3 regions of the Fusobacterium sp. genome follow, and region 1 is predicted to be linked to each of the others. Evidence: riboswitches for the same ligand, from Rfam matches in the RefSeq annotation. Region 1 holds a riboswitch; each other region holds the start of a gene.
The links. Region 1 has a riboswitch for thiamine pyrophosphate ahead of E6771_RS12440 (thiamine ABC transporter substrate-binding protein). Riboswitches for the same ligand answer to the same signal wherever they lie in the genome.
Positions count from the first base shown of each region.

Region 1 (3,283 bases):
CAAGAGCTAAATTTAAAACTTCTAAAACTTCTTCTTTTGTCAAATCTTTTATTGATATAAAATCTTTCATATTACCCTCCCATGAAATATCAATAATATAAAAAAAGGAATGAAAATCACAAAATGATGTGGCTTCCATTCCCTATAATAAAAATGTTTTTTAAAATATTTAAAAATAGAAAAATAAAATAAATGATTCCTAAGATAGAAATTGGTATATTCAATTTATCATTAAATATCTTCATGTATCTATGTCCTCCTTATATTTTTCTATATCTTGATTATAATATCACACTTTTTAGAAAAATTCAAGAGGGAATTCAGATTATTTTTTTAAAATTTCTATTAACTCTGATTTATATTTATCAAGGTTATTAACGAGGTCTTTTACCTGTTCATCACTGAGTTTTACAGTTTTTTCAGCAACAGGAACAAATTTGAATTCTTCAGTAAGGGAAATGTCAATAATTGGAAACATATAATTTTTTTTAGGAACCAGATTTTGAAAATCTTCACTGAGGATATATTCCATGAATTTTTTAGCCCCTTCTTTTGTTTCTTTTTTCTTTACTAAAGATGCACCTTCTAAATACATAAAAGTTCCATCATCTAAAAGGAAACTACTGAATCTGCTTTGTTCTTCATCTTGTGAAAAGAAAAGATTGCTTGTAGCATATCCAATCATCATAGGAGCTTCTCCAGCAGTAAATTTAGCAAATGCTTCGCTCCAACCAGGTTCAGCAGTATATACAGCAGGTTTTAAAACATTCCAGAAATCTTTCCAGTTTTCTCCATATAAGGCTATGCTCCATAAAAGAGCTTCTTCACCAGTAGAAGAGGTAGCTGGATTTTCAACTAAAAGCTGTTTCTCTAATTTACCAAGTTCTGACAGATTTTTTGGAGGAACAGGGATTTTTTTTGTATCATAATTGACAGCAAGAAGTCCATAATCAAAAGGAGTTGTATATCCTTCTTTATCCATTATAAAATTACTGTTCTTTATATTGGAAATATTTTTAGGAATATAAGGAATAATAAGGTTTTCCTTTTTGGCTATTTCAGTGCTTAAAGAAGTCAGTCCAATAACAATATCTGCTTTAGGATTTTTTTCTTCAAGTTTCAGTCTTGATACAAGACCATCAATAGATATAAACTTAATATCCACTCCAGTTTTTTCTTTAAATATTGGAGCAAAAGTTTTTCCTATCCATTTTGCAGAGCTAGGTCCATAAATGACTATTTCTTCTGAAAATGAAGAAACAGATAACAATAAAAATAAAGATAAAATAAATTTTTTCATAATATCCTCCTAAAAATTTTGAGAGCAATAAAAAAAGCTGTCTGAAAAGGATAATAAGACAACTTAAAAACATTTCCTACACTGGCATTATCCAAATCAGGTTTAACGGTCGAAATAAAATTTCCTCTCAGCTTTTTCAGCTCCCGTATGATAATATTTTATTATGTAAAGATACATTTGAATATAAAGTTTGCCAAATAACTACTTTATATTTTTTTACCTTTGATGTATAATTTAATATATCATATAAAAAATAAAAAGTAAAAGAATTTAAGGAGGATTTTATGAAAAAAATACTATTGATGATATTTTTTGCTGTGTCAATGTCAGCTTTTGCTGTAGATGGATATTTAAGAGTAGGAGCAATAACTGAAACTAATTCTTATAATCATGAAAGTGGATCTTTTGAAAATTATGCACCAACTTTTAGCTTTGAAGCAACTCAGGATTTTCTTCTTGCAGATTTAGGAGCAGGAATAGCATATAATGGAAAAACAGGGGGAACTGATATAGGAACAGTTCCAGTATATCTTGTGGCAAGATGGAATCTTCTTCCAGTATTTTTCGAACCATATATTGTTTTAAAAGCAGGTAGAGTTATTATGACAAATGAAAGTGTAAGAAATTCAAGTCCTGATGGAAAAGGTTATATAGCTGGAGGATTTGGAGTAGATTTTATGCCATTCCAAGCAGAGCTGCTTTATTCAGAGACAAAAATAGATGGAGATAGAAGAGGATCAGATAGATTAAAACAGTTATCTTTAGTTTTTGGATATAGAATATTCTAATCTGGAGGAAATAATGTATAGAACAGAGGTAAAACTGAAAAAGATGCCTATGGATGAATTAAAAAAAGATTATTGCGACAGAGAGAAATTTGAAAAATTTTGTAAAGAGTGCAGAAATTATGGAAATACTTGGTCATGTCCACCTTATAGTTTTGTTGTGGAAGATTATCTGAAAGATTATAAGTATATATATCTTGTAGGAGTCAAAATTATTTTTGATGAGGAAACTTTGAAAAAGGTAAATACAAAAGAAAAAATAAATGATTATACTACAGAAACTCTTAAATATATGAAAGATAAGATAATGATGGAGCTTTTAAGAGTGGAGAAAAGATATGAAGGAAGCAAGAGTCTTTCTGCTGGAGGATGCAAAATATGTGATGATTGTTCCAGAAAAAATAATATTCAGTGTCAGCACCCAGATATGATGAGATATTCTCTGGAATCAATGGGATTTGATATAGGAGGTATATCAAGTAAATTATTGAATTATGAATTAAAATGGGCAACAGAAACTTCTCTTCCTGAATATTTTTCTTTAGTTACAGGGCTTATGACTAAAGAAGAAATAGAAGGATTTGAAAAAGAATTTAATATATAATTACAAAATGTTAAAAGATTTTAAGTTCATGAAATATCTAGAAAAAAGATTCTAAATTCATGAACTTTTTTATTGAGAAAATATTGATTTATAAATATGAAATAAATATCAGAAAAATTAAGATAACTAAGAAGTTTCAAAATTATTTAATAATCATAATTAATATATTGATTTGTATTTAAAGAAGAAGAAGTTAAAGAAAAAAGCCATCAACTGCAGAAAACATAAGTTCACTAGAGATAGACAGCTTTTTTATTAAATTTTAGATTAATTTTATAACTTTAGGTTGATTTTAATCAAACCATGAATCTACATCAGATTTAAGAATTCTTTTATTTGCTGCATCAATATCAAGTTCATATTCCAGTCCATCATGTACAAATTCTACTTCATAAACATATAAAGCAGGTCTGCAGTCATCTTCTTGATCCAGTTTAATTTTAAAGTATTTTACATCACTTTCTTTGATTCCAACTGCTGAAAGTGCTACTTGTTTTGCTTCTTCTGGACTTATTAATTTTACTCCATTACTGATAGCCTGTTTCTGAATAAGATTTATTTCAGCCTCTCTGGCTCTTTTCTTGTGTAATGAAT
Region 1 covers NZ_JAWDXO010000033.1:15,932-19,214, reverse strand. The annotation lists gene pyrB (aspartate carbamoyltransferase) at 1-70, opposite strand, end outside; gene E6771_RS12440 (thiamine ABC transporter substrate-binding protein) at 326-1,300, opposite strand; TPP riboswitch at 1,357-1,457, opposite strand; gene E6771_RS12435 (hypothetical protein) at 1,585-2,088, shown strand; gene E6771_RS12430 (DUF2284 domain-containing protein) at 2,102-2,689, shown strand; gene E6771_RS12425 (PepSY domain-containing protein) at 2,982-3,283, opposite strand, start outside.

Region 2 (3,283 bases), on a different contig from region 1:
CAAAAACATATCAAGGAGCGTATCCTGGGATAACATTTCAACATAATCCTGGATATGTACCTCCTGTGTGGCCAGAAAAACCTGAGGCTCAACAGCAAATGGCACATTTAGATTTTGCTGTTAATAATTTAGAGGAAGCAGTTCAATATGCAGTTCAGTGTGGAGCAACAATTGCATCTGAACAATTCTCTGATGACTGGAGAGTTATGTTTGATCCTGATGGGCATCCTTTCTGTTTATGCCAAATGAAACCAATTTTTGAAAGCCCTCATTTTGCATTACGATAGAATTAATAAATCTGTAAATACAGGTTTGATAACTTTGGTTTTGTTATTTTGATATTGTTTGATTTAAAAGAATGAATATAAATCAACATGAAATTTAGAGGAATTTTTAAACAGTTTTTTAGTGTTTTAATAATGAAAATATAGTTATAAAATCCCAGTAATTAAAACAGATGAAACTGTCTAACTACTGGGACTTTATTTTTTATTTATTTATTTAAGGCAGCATAATCTTTGTATACTCCCTCTTCTCTCCTTCTTGTAGCTGTTTTTGAAAGATAGCTTCCTTCAACAATATTAATATATCCCATTTTATTTACTATTTTCTTCATAGCATTGATAAATGGGCATCTATCAGAATGATGATTATCAAAAGTTACACATGAAGCAAAATGTACAGCAACTTCATTTTTAGTGATAAGTTTTTCTTGAGCAATCAGTTTATTTACATTTCCTAAGAGACTGTTGATACCTTTTCCATGACATCCCCCACATTGAAAAGTGAGAAATCTAAGTTCTTCACTTTTGGGGTAATCTTTAAAAAGGCCAGTTCTGGTAAAAAATGAATTCATGCAGTGAAAACCACTGCATCTTCTTTTAGCTATTTCGCATTGAATAGTGATGATAAGTTTAATATTTTCCATTTTCCCCTCCTATGTTACCTGTATAAAGATATCATAGCATAAAAGAGAGATTGGGGATATGATTTATATAAATAAAATTTTCATTTTAAAGTCATATTTTTTAAGAAATACTAGACATTCATAAAGAATAGTGATATTATAATTTTGTTGAATTACTGGGGTGCTTAAAAAGCTGAGATAGGAAAATCCTGAACCCACATAACTTGATTCGGATAATACCGGCGAAAGGAGTAATGTGTATATTTTTTATTAAATAACCAAACCTCCTTTTGCAGATATAAAAGGAGGTTTTTTTAATGGGATTGAAAGATTGTTTATGGTGTATAGGTGGAGCAAGTAAAGGAGTGTCTGGATGTAGATTTTCTCTTTATCCAATGACAGATAAGTTTGTAGATATAATTCTTGGAGGACTTGAAAAAACAGATATTTCAAAAGTTTGGAAACAAACAGATAAATTAAGTACATGTGTCAGAGGAAAAAGTACTCATGTATTTGATGTTGTAAAAGGTTTATTTGTTAATGCTCATAAAGAAGATGTGCATATGGCTCTTGAGGCTACTTTTTCCAAAGGATGTCCTGGTGACACAGATGCAGATTCATTTATGGAAGTAGATGATGAAAAGGTAAATGAAAAAAATATCAAAGATAAAAAATTTAATGTAGTGAGCAAGATTTCTTTTTATCCTATGGGGGAAGAAGACTACATGGAACATATAGCCAAAGCAGTAATGACAGCAAAAGATAGAGGAGTTTTTACTAAAAGCTCTCATTATGTGTCTGTTTTAGAGGGAGATGTACATAGTGTATTTGATGTATTGGAAGAAATATTTCAATATGGAGAGGCAAATCTGTCACATTATATTTTACAGGTTACTATTTCAGTGAATAGCCCAACAAAAGATTAGGATATCAGGAGGAAAAATGTTTAATTGGAAATTAAAAGATGTAATAATGGTATCAATTTTTTCTGTAATATTTTCATTTATATATTTGGGAGCTGTATATTTTGCTAATTTTCTTGCAACAATACTTGCATCTTTTGGATTAGCTCCTTTTGCATATGAGATCCTTTTTGGAGTATGGTTCATGGCATCTACTTTTGTACCATATATCGTGCAGAGATCAGGGGTAGCAGTAGTTTCAGAAGTGCTTTCTGCCCTTATAGAGGTTATCATGGGAAATATGTTTGGACCAATAGTAATTCTTTCTGGAATAATTCAGGGAATGGGACCAGAACTTGTATTTGCAAAGAATAAATATAAGAATTTTACTATGATGAATATGTGTCTTGCAGCAGCAGCAGCTTGTGTAGCAAGTTTTATATGGGGATTCATAAGAGGAGGGTTTGTAAAATATTCTCCAATAATGTTAGTATGCATGTTTATAGTAAGACTTATCAGCTCAGTGGTATTTTCAGGTATAATCTGTAAAATAACTGCTGATAAGCTGGCAGGAACAGGAGCATTGAGTGGTTATGTTCTTGGACAGAATAATGATCCTGAAATGGAAGATTAATCTATGGAAGAAGTTTTAAGATGTCAGGATATTGTTTTTAAGTATAGAGAAACATCAAAAGAAAATGTAATAGATAGCTTCACATACTCTTTTGATAGAGGGGAAATATATTTAATAACAGGCTTTTCAGGCTGTGGAAAAAGTACTCTTGCCAATGTTATTGCAGGACTTTATCCAAGCAGTAAAGGAATACTTTCTAAGGGAGAAGTAAAACTTTTTGGAAAAGAGATATCTGAATATCCTCTTGAGAAAAGAGCTGAATATATTATGATGATGTTCCAAAATGCTGATACTCAGTTTTGTATGGATATAGTAAAAGATGAAATAATATTCTGTCTGGAGAATATTTCTTTTTCTGTAGAAAAGATGAATGAAATTGTAGAAGGAGTATTAAAAGAAACTGGAATAGAATATCTAAAATACAGAAAAATATCTTCACTTTCAGGAGGAGAAAAACAAAAACTTTCTCTGGCATGTATATTAGCAGTAAAACCAAAAATTATAGTACTTGATGAACCTTTTGCCAATGTGGATTATGAAAGCAGTCAGGAAATTGTAAATATACTGAAAAATATAAATAAAGAAAAAGAAGGGACTATAATAGCTGTAGATCACAGAATATCTCTTTGGAAAGATATAGATTACACTCTTCTCCATTTAGGAAAAGGGTGTAGTTTTGTTGATAAAAATATTGATAAATATCTTGTTGATATAATAGATGAAGAAGAATATAAAAAGAATTATCTGGAAAAATGTGAGAAGTTTAAAGAGCGAGGAGATTCAATAGAGATAGAAGGATTAAAAATGGTTTATGAAAAGGAATCTCTGTTGGAAGATATT
Region 2 covers NZ_JAWDXO010000008.1:54,855-58,137, reverse strand. The annotation lists gene E6771_RS05255 (VOC family protein) at 1-287, shown strand, start outside; gene E6771_RS05250 (CGGC domain-containing protein) at 494-928, opposite strand; TPP riboswitch at 1,075-1,175, shown strand; gene E6771_RS05245 (YkoF family thiamine/hydroxymethylpyrimidine-binding protein) at 1,225-1,833, shown strand; gene E6771_RS05240 (ECF transporter S component) at 1,850-2,443, shown strand; gene E6771_RS05235 (ABC transporter ATP-binding protein) at 2,447-3,283, shown strand, end outside.
Region 2: another riboswitch for thiamine pyrophosphate. It lies ahead of E6771_RS05245 (YkoF family thiamine/hydroxymethylpyrimidine-binding protein); the one in region 1 lies ahead of E6771_RS12440 (thiamine ABC transporter substrate-binding protein).

Region 3 (3,283 bases), on a different contig from region 1:
TATTGGAATTCTTAGGGAAAGAGGAGGAAAAATGGACAGCATATTACAGATAGTGAAGAACATAAATAATGTTCTTTGGAGTTACTTATTGATTTTTTTACTGTGTGGAACAGGAATAATGTTTACAGTGATGCTGAAGGGAGTTCAGGTCACTAGGTTTATGGATAGTGTTAGAAGGGTATTTCATAGAGGCTCAAGAAAGGGTAAGGCTGATTCTCAAGGAATGAATTCATTTCAGTCACTGGCTACTGCTGTGGCAGCACAGGTAGGAACTGGAAATCTGGCTGGGGCAGCTACTGCTATAGCAGCAGGAGGACCTGGAGCAATATTCTGGATGTGGGTTACAGCTTTTTTTGGAATGGCAACTATATTTGCTGAAGCTGTTCTTGCTCAGATATACAAAGAGGATATAAATGGAGAGGTAAGAGGAGGACCAGCATTTTACATCAGTAAAGGATTAAAATGTAAAGGTTTAGCAGTATTCTTTTCCATTACTATAATAATCGCTCTTGGGTTTGTAGGAAATATGGTACAGGCAAATTCCATAGGAGAAGCATTTAATGAGGCATTTGGAATAAATCCTATAATAATGGGAGCTGTAACAGTTGTTATAGCAGGACTTATATTCAAAGGGGGAGTTAAGCAAATAGCTTCTTTTACAGAAAAAGTAGTTCCTTTTATGGCTGTATTATATATAATAGGAGGACTGTATATACTTCTTTCTAACTTGAGTGGAACTATCCACGGTATAGAAATGATATTTGTAGGAGCATTCAATCCTAGAGCTGCCACTGGAGGACTATTAGGAGTGGGGGTGAAACAGGCTGTAAGATATGGAGTTGCAAGAGGATTGTTTTCCAATGAAGCAGGAATGGGAAGTACACCTCATGCCCATGCTATAGCCAAGGTCAGGAATCCTGTAGATCAAGGTATAGTTGCAATGTTTGGAGTATTTTTTGATACATTTATAATACTTACTATAACTGCTCTTATAATATTGTCAAATGTGCCAATAGATGGAAAAATGACAGGTATATCATTGACACAGTTTGCATTTAAACAAGGAATGGGACAATTAGGAACGATATTTGTAGCTGTTGCTCTTCTTTTCTTTGCTTTTTCTACTATTATAGGCTGGTATTTCTTCGGTGAAGCAAATATCAGATATCTTTTTTCCAGTAAGAAAAGTGTGGACATATATTCATATGTGGTTTTAGTTTTCATATTTCTAGGCTGTCTTTTAAAAGTGGAACTAGTATGGGAACTTGCTGATATGTTCAACGGACTTATGGTACTGCCTAATATAATCGCACTTATTGGATTATCTGGTGTAGTTAAAAAAGGACTGGAAGAATATAATAGAAAAGAAGGAAACTTTAAATAGAAAAGAACATTTTACTTAAAGAATTTTCAATAGTGTGTAGGAAAAAAATAAAAGATTTGACAAAACTGTCTTTAGGGAATATAATCGTAAAAAAGAATATAATAATTAAACTGCTAGGGGAGCTGAAAAGCTGAGAAGGATAAAACCTGACCCTTGGAACCTGATCTGGATAGTACCAGCGGAGGGAAGCAAGTTTATTTTTCAGCCTTATTGTAATTTATCTGGCAGAAAGAGAAAAATAATTGCTCTGTACCCTTCGGTATAGGGCATTTTTTATTTTCTGCTCTATAGCTCAGGAATAAAAATAACAGGAGGAAAAGTATGTATTCTACACAAATGGAAGCAGCAAAAAAAGGTATTTTCACAAAAGAGATGGAGATAGTAGCAAGAGATGAAAATCTGACAAAAGAGGAACTTATGGAGAAGATGGCTCAAGGTAGAGTTGTAATACCAGCCAATATTAACCATAAAAATCTTTATCCAAGAGCAGTAGGAGAAGGAATAAAAACTAAAGTTAATGTAAATCTTGGAGTATCAGAAGACTGCTGTGATTATTGCGGAGAAATGGTAAAGGTACAGAAAGCTATTGAATATGGTGCTGATGCAATAATGGACTTAAGTACTTTTGGAGATACTAAAAAATTCAGAAGAGAGCTTGTAGATAAATCATCAGTTATGCTTGGAACAGTTCCAATGTATGATGCAGTTGCAAAATTAGGAAAAAATATAAAGGATATGTCTATTGAAGAATTATTTAGAGTGGTAGAAGAACATTGTGAAGATGGAATAGATTTTCTTACTATTCATGCTGGATTAAACAGAACCTGTGTAGATAGATTAAAAAATAATAAAAGATTGACTAAAATTGTAAGCAGGGGAGGTTCTATACTTTTTCAATGGATGATGCTGAATGATAAAGAAAATCCTTTCTTTGAGCATTATGACAGACTTCTTGATATCTGCAGAAAATATGATGTTACACTTAGTCTGGGAGATGGACTCAGACCTGGAAGTATTCATGATTCCACAGATGCACCTCAGATACAGGAATTGCTTATACTTGGGGAACTTACAAAAAGAGCTTGGGCAAAAGATGTGCAGGTAATGATAGAAGGACCAGGGCATGTACCTATGCACGAGATAGTAACAAATATGCAGATTGAGAAAAAGCTATGCCACAATGCACCTTTTTATGTATTAGGACCTTTAGTTACAGATATTGCTCCTGGATATGATCATATTACAGCTGCCATTGGTGGAGCTATTGCAGCATCTTCAGGAGCAGACTTTCTTTGTTATGTAACACCAGCAGAACATTTAAGACTGCCTACTCTTGAAGATATGAAAGAGGGAATAATGGCATCAAGAATTGCAGGTCATGCTGCCGATATAGCAAAAGGATTAAAAGGTGCTATTGAATGGGATCATAGAATGAGTAAATTCAGAGGAGAACTTAACTGGAAAGGAATGTTCAGCGAGTGTATAGACCCTGAAAAAGCAGAAGCATACAGAGCATCCTCTGCTCCAATAGAAGAAGAGGTATGCACTATGTGTGGAGATTTATGTCCAATGAAAAGATGTAATGAGATTCTGGATTAGGAATAGAAAGGAAGAATATGGATATAATTTTAAATGGAAAAAGTTATTCAATAGAAAAAAACTTTACAGTTCAGAAACTTCTTAAAAAGCTAGAGGAAGAATGGTCAATAGAGCTCAGTGGAGCAGTTGTTCTTGTAAATGATGAAATAGTGAAAAAAGATAGATGGGAAGAAAGTGAGATATTTGAAAATGCAGAAATAGAAGTACTTTCTTTTGTATCTGGAGGGTAATTATTAAAATAGCTGCAATAATATTTTTAGAGAATTTTAATATTGAATATGAATAAGAGATTTATATTTT
Region 3 covers NZ_JAWDXO010000009.1:18,590-21,872, forward strand. The annotation lists gene E6771_RS05515 (sodium:alanine symporter family protein) at 32-1,384, shown strand; TPP riboswitch at 1,490-1,588, shown strand; gene thiC (phosphomethylpyrimidine synthase ThiC) at 1,706-2,983, shown strand; gene thiS (sulfur carrier protein ThiS) at 3,001-3,213, shown strand.
Region 3: another riboswitch for thiamine pyrophosphate. It lies ahead of thiC (phosphomethylpyrimidine synthase ThiC); the one in region 1 lies ahead of E6771_RS12440 (thiamine ABC transporter substrate-binding protein).